2 regions of the Pseudomonas sp. SCB32 genome follow, and region 1 is predicted to be linked to the other one. Evidence: predicted binding sites of a transcription regulator. Region 1 holds the regulator's gene; the other holds the start of a gene.
The links. The regulator LexA, encoded in region 1, represses DNA repair genes until DNA is damaged. The targets are predictions, from matches to a motif close to CTGTNTNNNNANACAG.

Region 1 (6,735 bases):
GCAAGCTGAACGCCCTGCTGGAGATGCTCGACGAACTGCTCGCAGAAGGACGTCGCGTCCTGCTCTTCTCGCAGTTCACCTCAATGCTCGAATTGATCCAGGCTCAGCTACGGGAAAGGGGCATCCCCTATGCGCTCCTCACCGGAGAAACCCGCGACCGGCGCCAGCCGGTGGAAGACTTCCAGCAGGGACACGTCCCGCTGTTCCTCGTCAGCCTGAAGGCCGGAGGCACCGGCCTGAACCTCACCGCCGCCGACACCGTGATCCACTACGATCCCTGGTGGAACCCGGCGGTAGAGCAGCAGGCCACCGACCGCGCCTACCGCATCGGCCAGGACAAGCCGGTGTTCGTCTACAAGCTGATCGCCCGCGGCACCCTGGAAGAAAAGATCCAGCAGCTGCAGGCACGCAAGGCCGCATTGGCCGCTGGAGTGCTGGAAGACGGCAAGAACACCGGCCTGCAATTGCGGGAGAGCGACATCGACGCGCTCTTCGCGCCCCTGCCAAAACCGTAGGGCGTACACCGTTCGCGGGATAAACGGCTTTTGATCTCGTAGGGGCGGATTCATCCGCGATCCGCATGGCACGGCGCTGGATTGGAAATCGCGGACAGCGTCCCCTTCTACATTGCTTTTTTGGATGAGCCCCCTTCGGGCCAGCGCAAGCGCTGTTCGCGATAGAGCCGTGTCCCGCGTTCGCGGGGATGACGTGTCGAGGTGACGATGCATAACAGCGTCACTCCCGCGAACGCGGGAGCCCAAAGACAGTTGCTCCTAAGGGAATTGCTGGGGGCACAGGAGCGGACCTTCTCCGCGATAGCCGAACGCTCCGGCGCGTCGTCAGCTCACCAACACGCGCCCCAGCACCTCGCGCACCTTGCCGATACCTTCGTGCAGGGCCTGCTCGATCTCGGCCATGGTGATGATCCCACTGGACTTGCCGGCCGCCGGGTTCACCACCAGCGACAGACAGGCATAGGGCAGTTCCAGCTCACGGGCCAGCGCGGCTTCGGGCATGCCGGTCATACCGACGATGTCGCACCCGTCGCGCTCCAGCTTGGCGATCTCCGCTACGGTCTCCAGGCGCGGCCCCTGGGTCGCGGCGTAGACGCCATGGCTGCTGTGCGGATAGCCCAGCGCCTGCAACGCGGCGATCAACTTCTTGCGCAACGCTTCGTCATAGGGGTGACTGAAGTCGATGTGGGTGACGTGATCGATGTCTCCGGCGAAGTAGGTGTGTTCACGCCCCCAGGTGTAATCGACGATCTGGTGCGGCACGCACAGGTGACCACTGCCCATGGCCGCATGGATACCACCCACGGCGTTTACCGCCAGCACCGCCTCGGCGCCCGCCTGCTGAAGCGCCCAGAGGTTGGCGCGGTAGTTCACCTGGTGTGGCGGAAAGCGGTGCGGATGACCATGGCGCGCCAGGAACAGCACCTCGCGGCCGGCGAACTCGCCGCGCTGAATGGCTGCCGAGGGCACGCCATAGGGCGTGTCCAGCGCGACGGAGTCCTTCAGGGTCAGGCCTTCCAGCTGGGTCAGGCCGGTGCCGCCGATGATGGCGTAAACAGTCATGGTTCTATCCTCAAGTATCCCTGCGATCTCGCGAGCTAGAGCAGAACAAGGCGGAAGACCGGACCGGACCTCTCGTCAATGAGCAGTCCGATCCGCTCTTCCAACGCCGTTATGCCGACGCGCAGCAGATCGCAATCAATCGATCAGTTGTGCGGCGCGCAGCTCGCTGATGCCCTGCTGCCAGCGCGGCAGCTGCTTGTATTCGGTGCCCGGCCAGGCAGTGGCGCGCATGCGTTGCAGGCGCTGCGGCGCAGTGACCGTGAGGCGCTGCAATGCGCTCAGCGCCAGCTCGGCGGAGGCGCGATCATTGCACACCAGGCCCATGTCGCAGCCGGCAGTCAGTGCAGCCTCGATGCGGTTGGCGGCATCGCCCACCACGTGGGCGCCGGCCATGGACAGGTCGTCGCTGAAGATCACCCCGTCGAAGCCCAGCTCGCCGCGCAGGATGTCCTGCAGCCAGCGGCGCGAGAAACCGGCGGGATTCGGATCGACCTGCGGGTAGATCACGTGGGCCGGCATCAGCGCATCCAGCTCACCGGACAGACGCTGGAACGGAATCAGGTCGCAGGCGCGGATCTGCTCCAGGCTGCGTTCGTCCTCGGGGATCGCCACATGGGAATCCGCCTCCGCCCAGCCGTGACCGGGGAAGTGTTTGCCGGTAGCCGCCATGCCGGCGTCATGCATACCGCGAATGAACGCACCGGCCAGCGCGACCGCGCGCTCCGGATTGCCCTCGAAGGCGCGGCTGCCGACCACGGCGCTGCGCTGGTGATCCAGGTCCAGTACCGGGGCGAAGCTGAGGTCCAGTCCCACGGCCAGTACCTCGGTCGCCATCAGCCAGCCGCACTGCTCGGCCAGGCGCTCGGCATTGTCGTTATCCGCGATGGCGCGCATCGCCGGCAGGCGCAGGAAGCCCTGGCGCAGGCGCTGCACGCGACCGCCTTCCTGGTCTACGGCCAGGAGCAGGTCCGGGCGCACCGCGCGGATGGCAGCGCAGAGCTCACGCACCTGGCGCGGCGACTCGATGTTGCGGGCAAAGATGATCAGGCCGCCCACTTCCGGGTGGCGCAGTATCTGGCGGTCCTCGGCGGTCAGCCAGGTGCCGCCGATGTCGAGCATCAGGGAGCCTTGCATGTGCATTCCTTAATTCACTTCTCTTGAGTAGAGCGGGCCACCTGCCACTGCGGGCAGGCGGCCTCTTCGATACGGACCTGGCAATGGAGGGGAACCCGGGGAAAGAGTTCCAGCAGATCGTCATTGCGCAGGCGGATACAGCCATGGGACAGCGGCGAGCCCATGGGCTCGCTATCAGGCGTGCCGTGCAGGTAGATGTAACGGCGGAAGGTGTCGACCTCGCCCATCCGGTTGCGCCCCGGCTCGCAGCCGCTGAGCCAGAGGATGCGCGTGAGAATCCAGTCACGGCCGGGAAACGCCTCGTGCAGTGCCGGGGTCCAGACTTCGCCGGTCCAGCGGCGCCCCTTGAGCACTGCCCCCTTGGGCAAACCGTCGCCGATGCGCGCGCGAATCTGATGCAGACCGCGCGGCGTGCAGCCGGAGCCACTGAGTTCACCGGCGCCATTGGCCGCCGTGGAGACCGGCAGGCGCACACTCAGTTGCTCCCCGGCAAAGCCGTAGAGCAACTGGTCGGACAGGGAAATATGGAGGAGATCGAGATCAGCCATGGCCGGCTACTTTAGCCGATCAGGACAGCACCGCCCAGCGCGAAGCCGGGCGTCATTCAGACCTTGGCCGGCGCGGCGCTCGACTTGCTGCGCGGCTTGAGCTGGGCTCCGGCCAGGGAAGGATCGCTGACACCACTGTCGGCACGCATGCCGGCGGCGAGGAACGGCACCATCAGGCGCATCACCTGCTCGATGGAGGTGTTCACGCCGAAGTCGTTCTCAGCCATGGCGCGCAGCGCCTTGATGCCGGACATGCTGAACACAGCAGTACCCAGCATGAAGTGCACGCGCCAGAACAGCTCCAAGGGCGGCAGACGCGGTGCGGCTTCATGTACCAGCAGCATGTAGCGGCGGAACACTTTGCCGTAGACCTCTTCGAGGTACTTGCGCAGGTGGCCCTGGCTCTGGCTGAACGCCAGACCCAACAGGCGCATGAAGATGGACAGGTCATTGCCACTGCGCGGCTTTACCGCCATGGCCTGGACGACCAGCAATTCCAGCAGCTCTTCCAAGGTGGCGCGCGCCGCGTCAGGCTTGGCCTGGCGGCGATCCAGCTCCTTCTCGAGACTGGCGCAGAACGGGCCGAGGAAGCGCGAGAAAACCGCCTGGATCAGCGCCTTCTTCGAACCGAAGTGATAGTTCACCGCCGCGAGGTTCACCCCCGCCTTGCTGGTGATCAGACGCAAGGAAGTCTCAGCGAAGCCTTTCTCCGCGAACAGCTGTTCCGCAGCATCCAGGATGCGTTCGACGGTTTCCGACTGGGCCATGGCTACTCCGCCTGACAAACACTTGTTTGAAACATACGTTTCAGGGTCTCACATTGTCAAGCAAAGCGCGATCGATTGTTAACAGAAACATGGGCAATGCGACGAGGTGAGTTCAATTTCAGCAAGACGCTTGCCAGCCCGCACAGGTTACATCCACGGGCGCCGCACTGACAGTCGCAAGAAATTAGGCATTGCCACGACGCCGCCACTGTATATAATTCCAGTCACTGTATAAAAAGCCAGAGTATGGACATGCTGAAGCTGACGCCGCGCCAAGCCGAGATCCTCGCCTTCATCAAACGCTGCCTGGAAGACAACGGCTATCCGCCCACTCGCGCGGAGATCGCCCAGGAACTCGGCTTCAAGTCGCCCAACGCCGCCGAGGAGCACCTTAAAGCCCTCGCCCGCAAAGGCGCCATCGAGATGACCCCGGGCGCTTCGCGTGGCATCCGCATCCCCGGCTTCGAACCCAAGACCGCCGCCAACGATGACGAGCTGCCGATCATCGGCCGTGTTGCCGCTGGCGCACCGATCCTTGCTGAGCAGAACGTCGACGACACCTGCCGCATCAATCCCACCTTCTTCAACCCGCCGGCCGACTACCTGCTGCGGGTGCGCGGGCAGAGCATGAAGGACGTCGGCATCATGGACGGCGACCTGCTCGCCGTGCACGTCACCCGCGAAGCGCGCAACGGTCAGATCGTGGTCGCCCGACTGGGAGAAGAGGTGACGGTGAAGCGTTTCAAGCGCGAAGGCAGCAAGGTCTGGCTGCTCGCCGAAAACCCCGAGTTCGCCCCCATCGAGGTCGACCTCAAGGAACAGGAACTGGTCATCGAAGGCTTGAGCGTCGGCGTGATCCGTCGCTGAACAGGAGACACCCATGCAGTACCCGCAGCCGCTGAACCTGCCGCAACTCCCGCTGTTCCAGGAAGCACTCTGGGCGAGCGGTACTGCTCCTTCGCTCCCGGAGCTGCTGGAAGACACACTCGCCGACGATGAAAGCGCCTTCAGCGAAATCGCCCTGCGCGGCCTTCACGGTCAATGCCTGACCCTTTTGGCCCCCATGCTCCGCGAGCTGAGCGAAGAAAGCGATTCCCGGTGGCTTACACTGATCGCCCCGCCCTCCAGCCTGACCCCGGACTGGTTGCGCAAGGCAAGACTGAACCGCGAGGGCATCCTGCTGTTGCCGGCGCGCGACCAGGCCGCCGCCCAGGCCCTGGCCTGCGAGGCACTGCGCCTGGGCAACAGTCATACGGTGGTGAGCTGGCTGAACCTCAGCGCGAAGGCGCGTACGCAGCTATCCCGCGCCGCCGTTGCCGGCCGGGCGCAGAGCCTGAACATTCGTCTGGGTTGAAACAGAAGCTTCGCCGCGAATGCGGCGAAGTGGAAGAACTCAGTGCAGGACGCGCGGACCTTCGTCATCCATGCCCATGTCGCCGCCTTCGGCGAGACGACCAGCCATCTGCACACCGACATTGAACATCGCCTTGGCGATCTCGATGTGCTGGCCTTGCAGGAAGCCCTTGGCATTGGCGGAGAATTCCAGGGTCACCAGCGACTCCTCATCATCCGCGCGACGCAGCACGATACGCCCGTCAGGCAGCTCTACGATTTCCAGAAATGAGGTTGGCATAGCGAAGGTTCTCCACAGCAGAACCGGTAGTGTAACAGTCACATCCGCTACACCCTAGCGCAACATTCCACCATTCGACTGGATGGTCGCGGCTCTGCGTATCAGCGCACCAATCAGAGCTCGGTCAGCGATGCGCGGAAGCGCAGCACCAGCTCCTTCAGGGATTTGCGCCAGGACTCGAGTTCTTCGTTGCCCAACTCGGCCGGCGCTTCGTCGTCGACGTTGATCGCCTGGATCAGCGGCTGGGTGGGATCGGCCTTGGCCTTCTTCGGCTCGCTCGGCGGCTGGAACAGCGCGGCGTAGGCAGCCAGCAGGCGACCCAGCCAAGCCTCCGGCGATTGCGCCAGTTCGACCATTTCCGCCAGCTCCGGGCTCGGCGCGGCGGCCAGCACCTCGGCATTCAGCAGCATGTCGACGCGCGGGGCGCCAGCCTGCGGCAGGCGGTAGTAGCCGGCGATCTCATGGGCCACGCCCAGCACCGCGCCATAGAGATGGAACAGCGCCGCTTCGCGCTCGGCCTGGATGCGCGCCTGGACGTTCATCGCGCGTGCCGACTCGGCAGTACGCCAGGCATCCAGAGCGAGACCGGCGAAGAACAGCTTCTGGTTGGTACGGGTATAGAGTTCGTGCGCCATGGCCAGGCCCTCTCGCAATCCACGTCGGCAGTATAAGCACGCCCCGCTATAGCGGGGCGTGCCTTCCATCAGCGCTTGTCTTCGACTTTCCACTTACCGCCGTCGAAGAACGCGCGCCAGCCGGTGGGCTTGCCTTCGACCTCGGACTGCACGTACTGCTCCTTGGTCTTGCGGCTGAAGCGGATCACCGCCGGGCGGCCATCCGGGTCCTTCGCCGGAGCGGCGAGCAGGAAGTGATACTTCGGATCCAGCTCGTCCTTGTGCGGCAGCAGCTCGGCAACCAGCGGAGCGCGAGTCTCGCGGTTCTTCGGGAACTGGCTGGCGGCCAGGAACAGGCCGGAAGCGCCGTCACGCAGTACGTAGATGTCGTCCACCTTCTCGCACTTGAGTTCCGGCATGCGGATGGCGTCCATCTTCGGCGGCGCGGGCTCGCCGTTCTTC
Region 2 (6,735 bases), 1.1 Mb from region 1:
CGGACTGAAGGTCACGCTGCCGCGCGTCAAGATCCTCCAGATGCTCGATTCCGCCGAGCAACGCCACATGAGCGCGGAGGATGTCTACAAAGCGCTGATGGAGGCGGGTGAGGACGTAGGTCTGGCCACTGTCTATCGCGTGCTGACCCAGTTCGAGGCCGCCGGCCTGGTGGTGCGTCACAACTTCGATGGAGGCCATGCCGTGTTCGAACTGGCCGACAGCGGCCACCATGATCACATGGTCTGCGTCGATACCGGCGAGGTCATCGAGTTCATGGACTCGGAAATCGAGAAGCGCCAGAGGGAGATCGTCAAGGAGCGCGGCTTCGAGCTCGTCGATCACAATCTGGTGCTCTACGTGCGCAAGAAGAAGTAAGCGCGCGCGGATGCAGAAACGGCGACCCTTGGGTCGCCGTTTTCGTTTGAGTTGCTTTCTGTAGGAGCGAGCTTGCTCGCGAACGGGTTTCCGGCTATGCCGGTGTCGGGCGGTTCGCGAGCAAGCTCGCTCCTGCGGGGGTATGTTTCAGTTGTGTACCGCTGAGTCGACCATCTTGCGCGCGTGGGCCAGGGATTCCTTGGTCAGGTCGACACCGCCGAGCATGCGGGCGATCTCTTCGATGCGCTCGGCCTTCTTCAGATTGGCCACGGCAGTGCGGGTTTCGCTGGTATCACGGTCCTTGTGTACGAACAGGTGCTGGTGGCCCTGGGCTGCGACCTGCGGCAGGTGGGTGACGGTGAGTACCTGGCCGCGACCGCCGAGGCGGCGCAGCAGTTGGCCGACCACTTCGGCGGTGGGGCCGCCGATGCCGACGTCCACTTCGTCGAAGACCAGGGTGGGGATGCGTGAGGTCTGCGCGGTGATCACCTGGATCGCCAGGCTGATACGCGACAGCTCGCCGCCCGAGGCGACCTTCGCCAGTCCCTTCATGGGTTGGCCGGGGTTGGCGCTGACCAGGAATTCCAGCTGCTCCAGGCCGTTCGCCTGTGGCTCGTCCGAAGTGGCTGTGCGCAGTTCGATGGCGAAACGCCCCCCAGGCATGCCCAGGCGCTGCATTTCCACTTCCACGGCCTTGGCCAGTTGTGGCGCTGCGGTTTGGCGGATGCGGCTGAGTTCTTCCGCCTTCTCCTGATAATGGCGGGCATAGGAGGCCAGCTCGTCACCCAGGCGTTCGACAGCTTCGTCGTCGGCATTCAGCGCTTCCAGTTCATCCAGCAGGCGCTGCTGCAGATCCTGCAGTTCGTGCGGTTGCACGCGGTGCTTGCGTGCGAGGCTATAGATGGCATCCATGCGCTCTTCCAGTTGCTGCAGGCGCATGGGGTCGGCATCGAAGTTGTCGACGAAGCGGTTCAGCTCGCCGATGGCTTCCTCTACCTGGATCTGCGCGCTGGACAGCAGGTTCACCGCTTCGCCCAGCGCGACCGGCTGGCTCGGGAAGGCGGTCAGGCGATTGAGGCTCGACGTCAGGGCTGAGAGCACGTTGCCGGCATCGCTTTCACTGCACATCTCGACCACTTGTCGGCACGCGGCGATCAGGCTGCCGGCATTGCTCTGGGTCTTGTGCTCGGCTTCCAGCGTCTCCAGCTCGTTATCACCCAGGCCGAGGTTTTCCAGTTCCTCAAGCTGGTAGCTGAGCAGCTGGTGGCGGGCGCGCTGTTCGTCGCCGTTGCGCGACAGGCGGTCCAGCTCCTGGCGGGTCTGCTTCCAGCGCTGCGCGGCGAGATGTACCTGGCGCGCCAGGTCCTGGCTGCCGGCGTACTCGTCGAGCAGGCGGCGGTGGGTGTCGGCCTTGAGCAGCGACTGGTGCTCGTGCTGGCTGTGGATATCGATGAGCAGCTCGCCCAGGTGCTTGAGGTCGCCCAGTGGACAGGGGGAGCCGTTGATGTAGGCGCGGGAGCGGCCTTCGGCGGTGATCACCCGGCGCAGGATGCACGGGCCGTCCTGTTCCAGGTCGCGCTCGGCGAGCCAGTCGCGGGCTTCGGCAATCGCGCTGACATCGAAGCTGGCGAGAATGTCGGTCTTGTCGGCTCCGGGGCGCACCACGCCGCTGTCGGCGCGGTCGCCCAGGGCAAGGCCGAGGGCATCGAGCATGATCGACTTGCCGGCGCCGGTTTCGCCGGTGATCACGGTCATGCCGGCGGCGAGCTCGAGATCGAGGTGCTCGACGATGGCGTAGTTGTGCACGGACAGATGAACCAGCATGGGCGGTGGCTCCGCAAATAGGTCTGGTTATTTATACAGTATTTTTTGCCGCTGGCAATTTTCTCTCGTTGTCCTGGGGCTGCCCTTGAGGTCGGCGCCCTTGAAGTCAAAAAAATGCGCCCCATATACACGGCAGAGCCGCGGACCATGGGGTTCGCTTTGTTTTCAAAGGCTTATTTTCTTTTTTAGGAGAGTGGCATGTCTGACGAACAACAGACTCAGGATTCCCAGTTCAACGAGCAGCCGGAAGCCGGCGCCGTGGACCTGAACGCCCGCGTGCTGGAACTGGAGGAACAGGTCGCCGCGGCCAAGGACCAGAGCCTGCGCGCCGTCGCCGAGCTGCAGAACGTCCGTCGCCGCGCCGAGCAGGACGTGGAGAAAGCGCACAAGTTCGCCCTGGAGAAATTCGCCGGCGACCTGCTGCCGATCGTCGATACCCTCGAGCGCGCGCTGGAGATGTCGAACCCGGACGACGAGGCGATCAAGCCGATGCGCGAAGGCATCGAGCTGACCCTGAAGATGTTCCACGACACCCTGAAGCGCTTCAACCTCGAGCCGGTCGATCCGCACGGCGAGCCGTTCAACCCCGAACACCACCAGGCCATGGCCATGGAAGAGAGCATCCGCCTCGAGCCGGGCAGCGTGGTCAAGGTGTTCCAGAAGGGTTACCTGCTCAACGGTCGCCTGCTGCGTCCGGCCATGGTCGTGGTCAGCAAGGCGCCGGAACAAACCCCGCCTTCGATCGACGAGAAGGCTTGAAATTCACCACCCGGTCCCCATCTGGGTAATCAACCGAGCCAAAGACCCGCAACAGGGTCAGCGCGGAATCTAATTTCTGGAGAGTGAAATATGGGCAAAATCATTGGTATCGACCTGGGGACCACCAACTCCTGTGTGTCCATCCTGGAGAACGGTAACGTCAAGGTCATCGAGAACGCCGAAGGCGCTCGTACCACCCCGTCGATCATCGGTTACGCCAACGACGGCGAAATCCTGGTAGGTCAGCCGGCCAAGCGCCAGGCCGTGACCAACCCGAAGAACACCCTGTACGCGGTCAAGCGCCTGATCGGCCGTCGTTTCGAAGAAGACGTCGTACAGAAAGACATCAAGATGGTGCCGTACAACATCGTCAAGGCTGACAACGGCGACGCCTGGGTCGAGGCCAAGGGCCAGAAGATGGCTCCGCCGCAGGTCTCCGCCGAAGTCCTGAAGAAGATGAAGAAGACCGCCGAGGACTACCTGGGCGAGCCGGTCACCGAAGCGGTCATCACCGTTCCGGCCTACTTCAACGACAGCCAGCGTCAGGCCACCAAGGACGCCGGCCGCATCGCCGGTCTGGACGTCAAGCGCATCATCAACGAACCGACCGCGGCTGCGCTGGCCTACGGCCTGGACAAGGCCAAGGGCGACCACACCATCATCGTCTATGACCTGGGCGGCGGCACCTTCGACGTTTCCGTGATCGAAATCGCCGAAGTCGATGGCGAGCACCAGTTCGAAGTATTGGCCACCAACGGTGACACCTTCCTCGGTGGTGAGGACTTCGACCTGCGCCTGATCGACTACCTCGTTGAGGAGTTCAAGAAAGAATCCGGCATGGATCTGAAGGGCGACCCGCTGGCCATGCAGCGCCTGAAAGAAGCTGCCGAGAAGGCCAAGATCGAGCTGTCCTCGACCCAGCAGACCGACGTCAACCTGCCGTACGTCACCGCTGACGCCAGCGGCCCGAAACACCTGAACGTCAAGGTTTCCCGCGCCAAGCTGGAATCCCTGGTGGAAGACCTGATCACCCGCACCATCGAGCCGTGCCGCGTAGCGCTGAAAGACGCAGGCCTGGACGTTTCGAAGATCGACGAAGTGATCCTGGTCGGCGGCCAGACCCGCATGCCGCTGGTGCAGAAGACCGTTGCCGAGTTCTTCGGCAAGGAAGCTCGCAAAGACGTCAACCCGGACGAAGCCGTGGCCATGGGTGCTGCCATCCAGGGCGCCGTGCTGGCCGGTGACGTGAAGGACGTGCTGCTGCTCGACGTCACCCCGCTGACCCTGGGTATCGAAACCCTCGGTGGCGTGATGACCGCGCTGATCGACAAGAACACCACCATCCCGACCAAGAAGTCGCAGGTGTTCTCGACTGCCGATGACAACCAGGGCGCCGTGACCATCCATGTTCTGCAGGGCGAGCGTAAGCAAGCCGGCCAGAACAAGTCGCTGGGCAAGTTCGACCTGGCCGACATCCCGCCGGCTCCGCGCGGCGTTCCGCAGATCGAAGTGACCTTCGACATCGATGCCAACGGCATCCTGCACGTGGGCGCGAAGGACAAGGCCACCGGCAAGCAGCAGTCCATCGTGATCAAGGCTTCCTCTGGCCTGTCCGAGGAAGAGATTGCGCAGATGGTGCGTGATGCCGAGGCGAATGCCGAGGAAGACCGCAAGTTCGAGGAGCTGGCCGCTGCCCGTAACCAGGGTGACGCGCTGGTCCACGCCACTCGCAAGATGATCACCGAGGCTGGCGACAAGGCCACCGCCGAGGAGAAGGCTGCCATCGAGAAGGCGCTGGGCGAGCTGGAAGTTGCCGTGAAGGGCGACGACAAGGCCGAGATCGAAGCGAAGATGAACGCGCTGTCCCAGGCGTCCACTCCGCTGGCGCAGAAGATGTACGCCGAGCAGCCGCAGCCGGGCGCTGCCGCTCATGGCGAGGCCGCTGACGACAAGGTGGGCGACGATGTCGTCGACGCCGAGTTCGAAGAGGTCAAGGAGAACAAGTAAGCCGCGTGCTTGCTTCCGCTCCGGCGCACCGACCAAGCGTGTCGGTGCGCATGAAACGTCACGCGGGGGCTTGCTCCCGCGTTGGCGTGTCTGGGGGAGAGGTTTTCAAGGTGCAGGAAAGTTATGGCCAAGCGTGATTTTTACGAGGTACTGGGTGTCGAGCGTGGCGCCAGCGAGGCGGACCTGAAGAAGGCCTATCGCCGGCTGGCCATGAAGTTCCACCCGGACCGCAATCCCGGCGACAAGGAGGCCGAGGAGAAATTCAAGGAGGCCAACGAGGCGTACGAGGTGCTGTCCGACGCCAGCAAGCGTGCGGCTTACGACCAGTACGGCCATGCCGGCGTCGACCCGCAGATGGGCGGTGGCGGTGCGGGCTTCGGTGGCGCGAGCTTCTCGGACATCTTCGGTGATGTCTTCAGCGACTTCTTCGGCGGTGGCGGCGGACGCGGCGGCTCCCGTGGCGGTCCGGCGCGCGGTGCCGACCTGCGCTACACCCTCGATCTCGACCTGGAAGACGCGGTTCGCGGCACCACCGTGACCATCCGCGTTCCGACCCTGGTCGGCTGCAAGACCTGCAGCGGTAGTGGCGCCAAGCCCGGCACCACGCCGGTGACCTGTACCACCTGCGGTGGTATCGGCCAGGTGCGCATGCAGCAAGGCTTCTTCTCGGTGCAGCAGACCTGCCCGCGCTGCCATGGCAGCGGCAAGATGATCACCGACCCCTGTGGCTCCTGCCACGGCCAGGGCCGCGTGGAAGAACACAAGACCCTGTCGGTGAAAGTGCCGGCCGGCGTCGATACCGGCGACCGCATCCGCCTGACCGGCGAAGGCGAAGCCGGTGCCCATGGTGGCCCGGCGGGCGACCTGTACGTGGTGGTGAGCGTGCGCGAGCACGACATCTTCCAGCGCGACGGCAAGCACCTGTACTGCGAAGTGCCGATCAGCTTCGCCGACGCCGCCCTGGGTGGCGAGCTGGAAGTGCCGACCCTGGATGGCCGCGTGAAGCTGAAGATCCCCGAGGGCACCCAGACCGGCAAGCTGTTCCGCCTGCGCGGCAAGGGCGTCGCCCCGGTGCGCGGTGGTGGTGCCGGCGACCTGATGTGCCGTGTGGTCGTGGAAACCCCGGTCAACCTCGACAAGCGTCAGCGCGAGCTGCTCGAAGAGTTCCGCAATACCCTGCAGGGCAACTCTTCCCATTCGCCCAAGGCCAGTGGCTGGTTCGAGGGTATGAAGCGCTTCTTCGACGACCTATGATGCAGGGCCCCGGGTGGTGATGAGCTGCCCGGGGTCTTCTAGCTTGGAGCTGTATATATGCGACGTATAGCCGTAATGGGCGCCGCCGGGCGCATGGGCAAGACCCTGATCGAGGCGGTACAGCAGACGGGCGGCATCGCCGGCCTGACCGCGGCGGTCGACCGTCCGGACAGCACCCTGGTGGGGGCTGATGCCGGCGAGCTGGCTGGCCTGGGCCGCATTGGCGTACCGCTGTCGGGTGACCTGTCGAAAGTGATCGATGAGTTCGATGTGCTGATCGACTTCACCCATCCGACCGTAACCCTGAAGAACCTGGAAGTCTGCCGCAAGGCTGGCAAGGCCATGGTTATAGGCACCACCGGCTTCTCCGTCGAGGAGAAAGCGTTGCTGAGCGACGCGGCCAAGGACATCCCGATCGTCTTCGCCGCCAACTACAGCGTCGGTGTGAACCTCTGCCTGAAGCTGCTCGACACCGCTGCCCGCGTGCTGGGTGACGAGGTGGACATCGAGATCAT

Region 2: recN (DNA repair protein RecN) is a predicted target of LexA. The motif match lies at 2,224-2,239, and genes of this name have one in related genera.

The regions. Positions count from the first base shown of each region.
Region 1 covers NZ_CP045118.1:4,214,965-4,221,699, forward strand. The annotation lists gene GA645_RS19220 (DEAD/DEAH box helicase) at 1-515, shown strand, start outside; gene GA645_RS19225 (S-methyl-5'-thioinosine phosphorylase) at 840-1,577, opposite strand; gene nagZ (beta-N-acetylhexosaminidase) at 1,713-2,711, opposite strand; gene GA645_RS19235 (L,D-transpeptidase) at 2,726-3,259, opposite strand; gene GA645_RS19240 (TetR/AcrR family transcriptional regulator) at 3,316-4,026, opposite strand; gene lexA (transcriptional repressor LexA) at 4,279-4,893, shown strand; gene sulA (SOS-induced cell division inhibitor SulA) at 4,907-5,380, shown strand; gene GA645_RS19255 (hypothetical protein) at 5,420-5,659, opposite strand; gene GA645_RS19260 (DUF6586 family protein) at 5,773-6,294, opposite strand; gene topA (type I DNA topoisomerase) at 6,363-6,735, opposite strand, start outside.
Region 2 covers NZ_CP045118.1:5,295,366-5,302,100, reverse strand. The annotation lists gene fur (ferric iron uptake transcriptional regulator) at 1-376, shown strand, start outside; gene recN (DNA repair protein RecN) at 524-2,200, opposite strand; gene grpE (nucleotide exchange factor GrpE) at 2,399-2,959, shown strand; gene dnaK (molecular chaperone DnaK) at 3,050-4,966, shown strand; gene dnaJ (molecular chaperone DnaJ) at 5,090-6,220, shown strand; gene dapB (4-hydroxy-tetrahydrodipicolinate reductase) at 6,278-6,735, shown strand, end outside.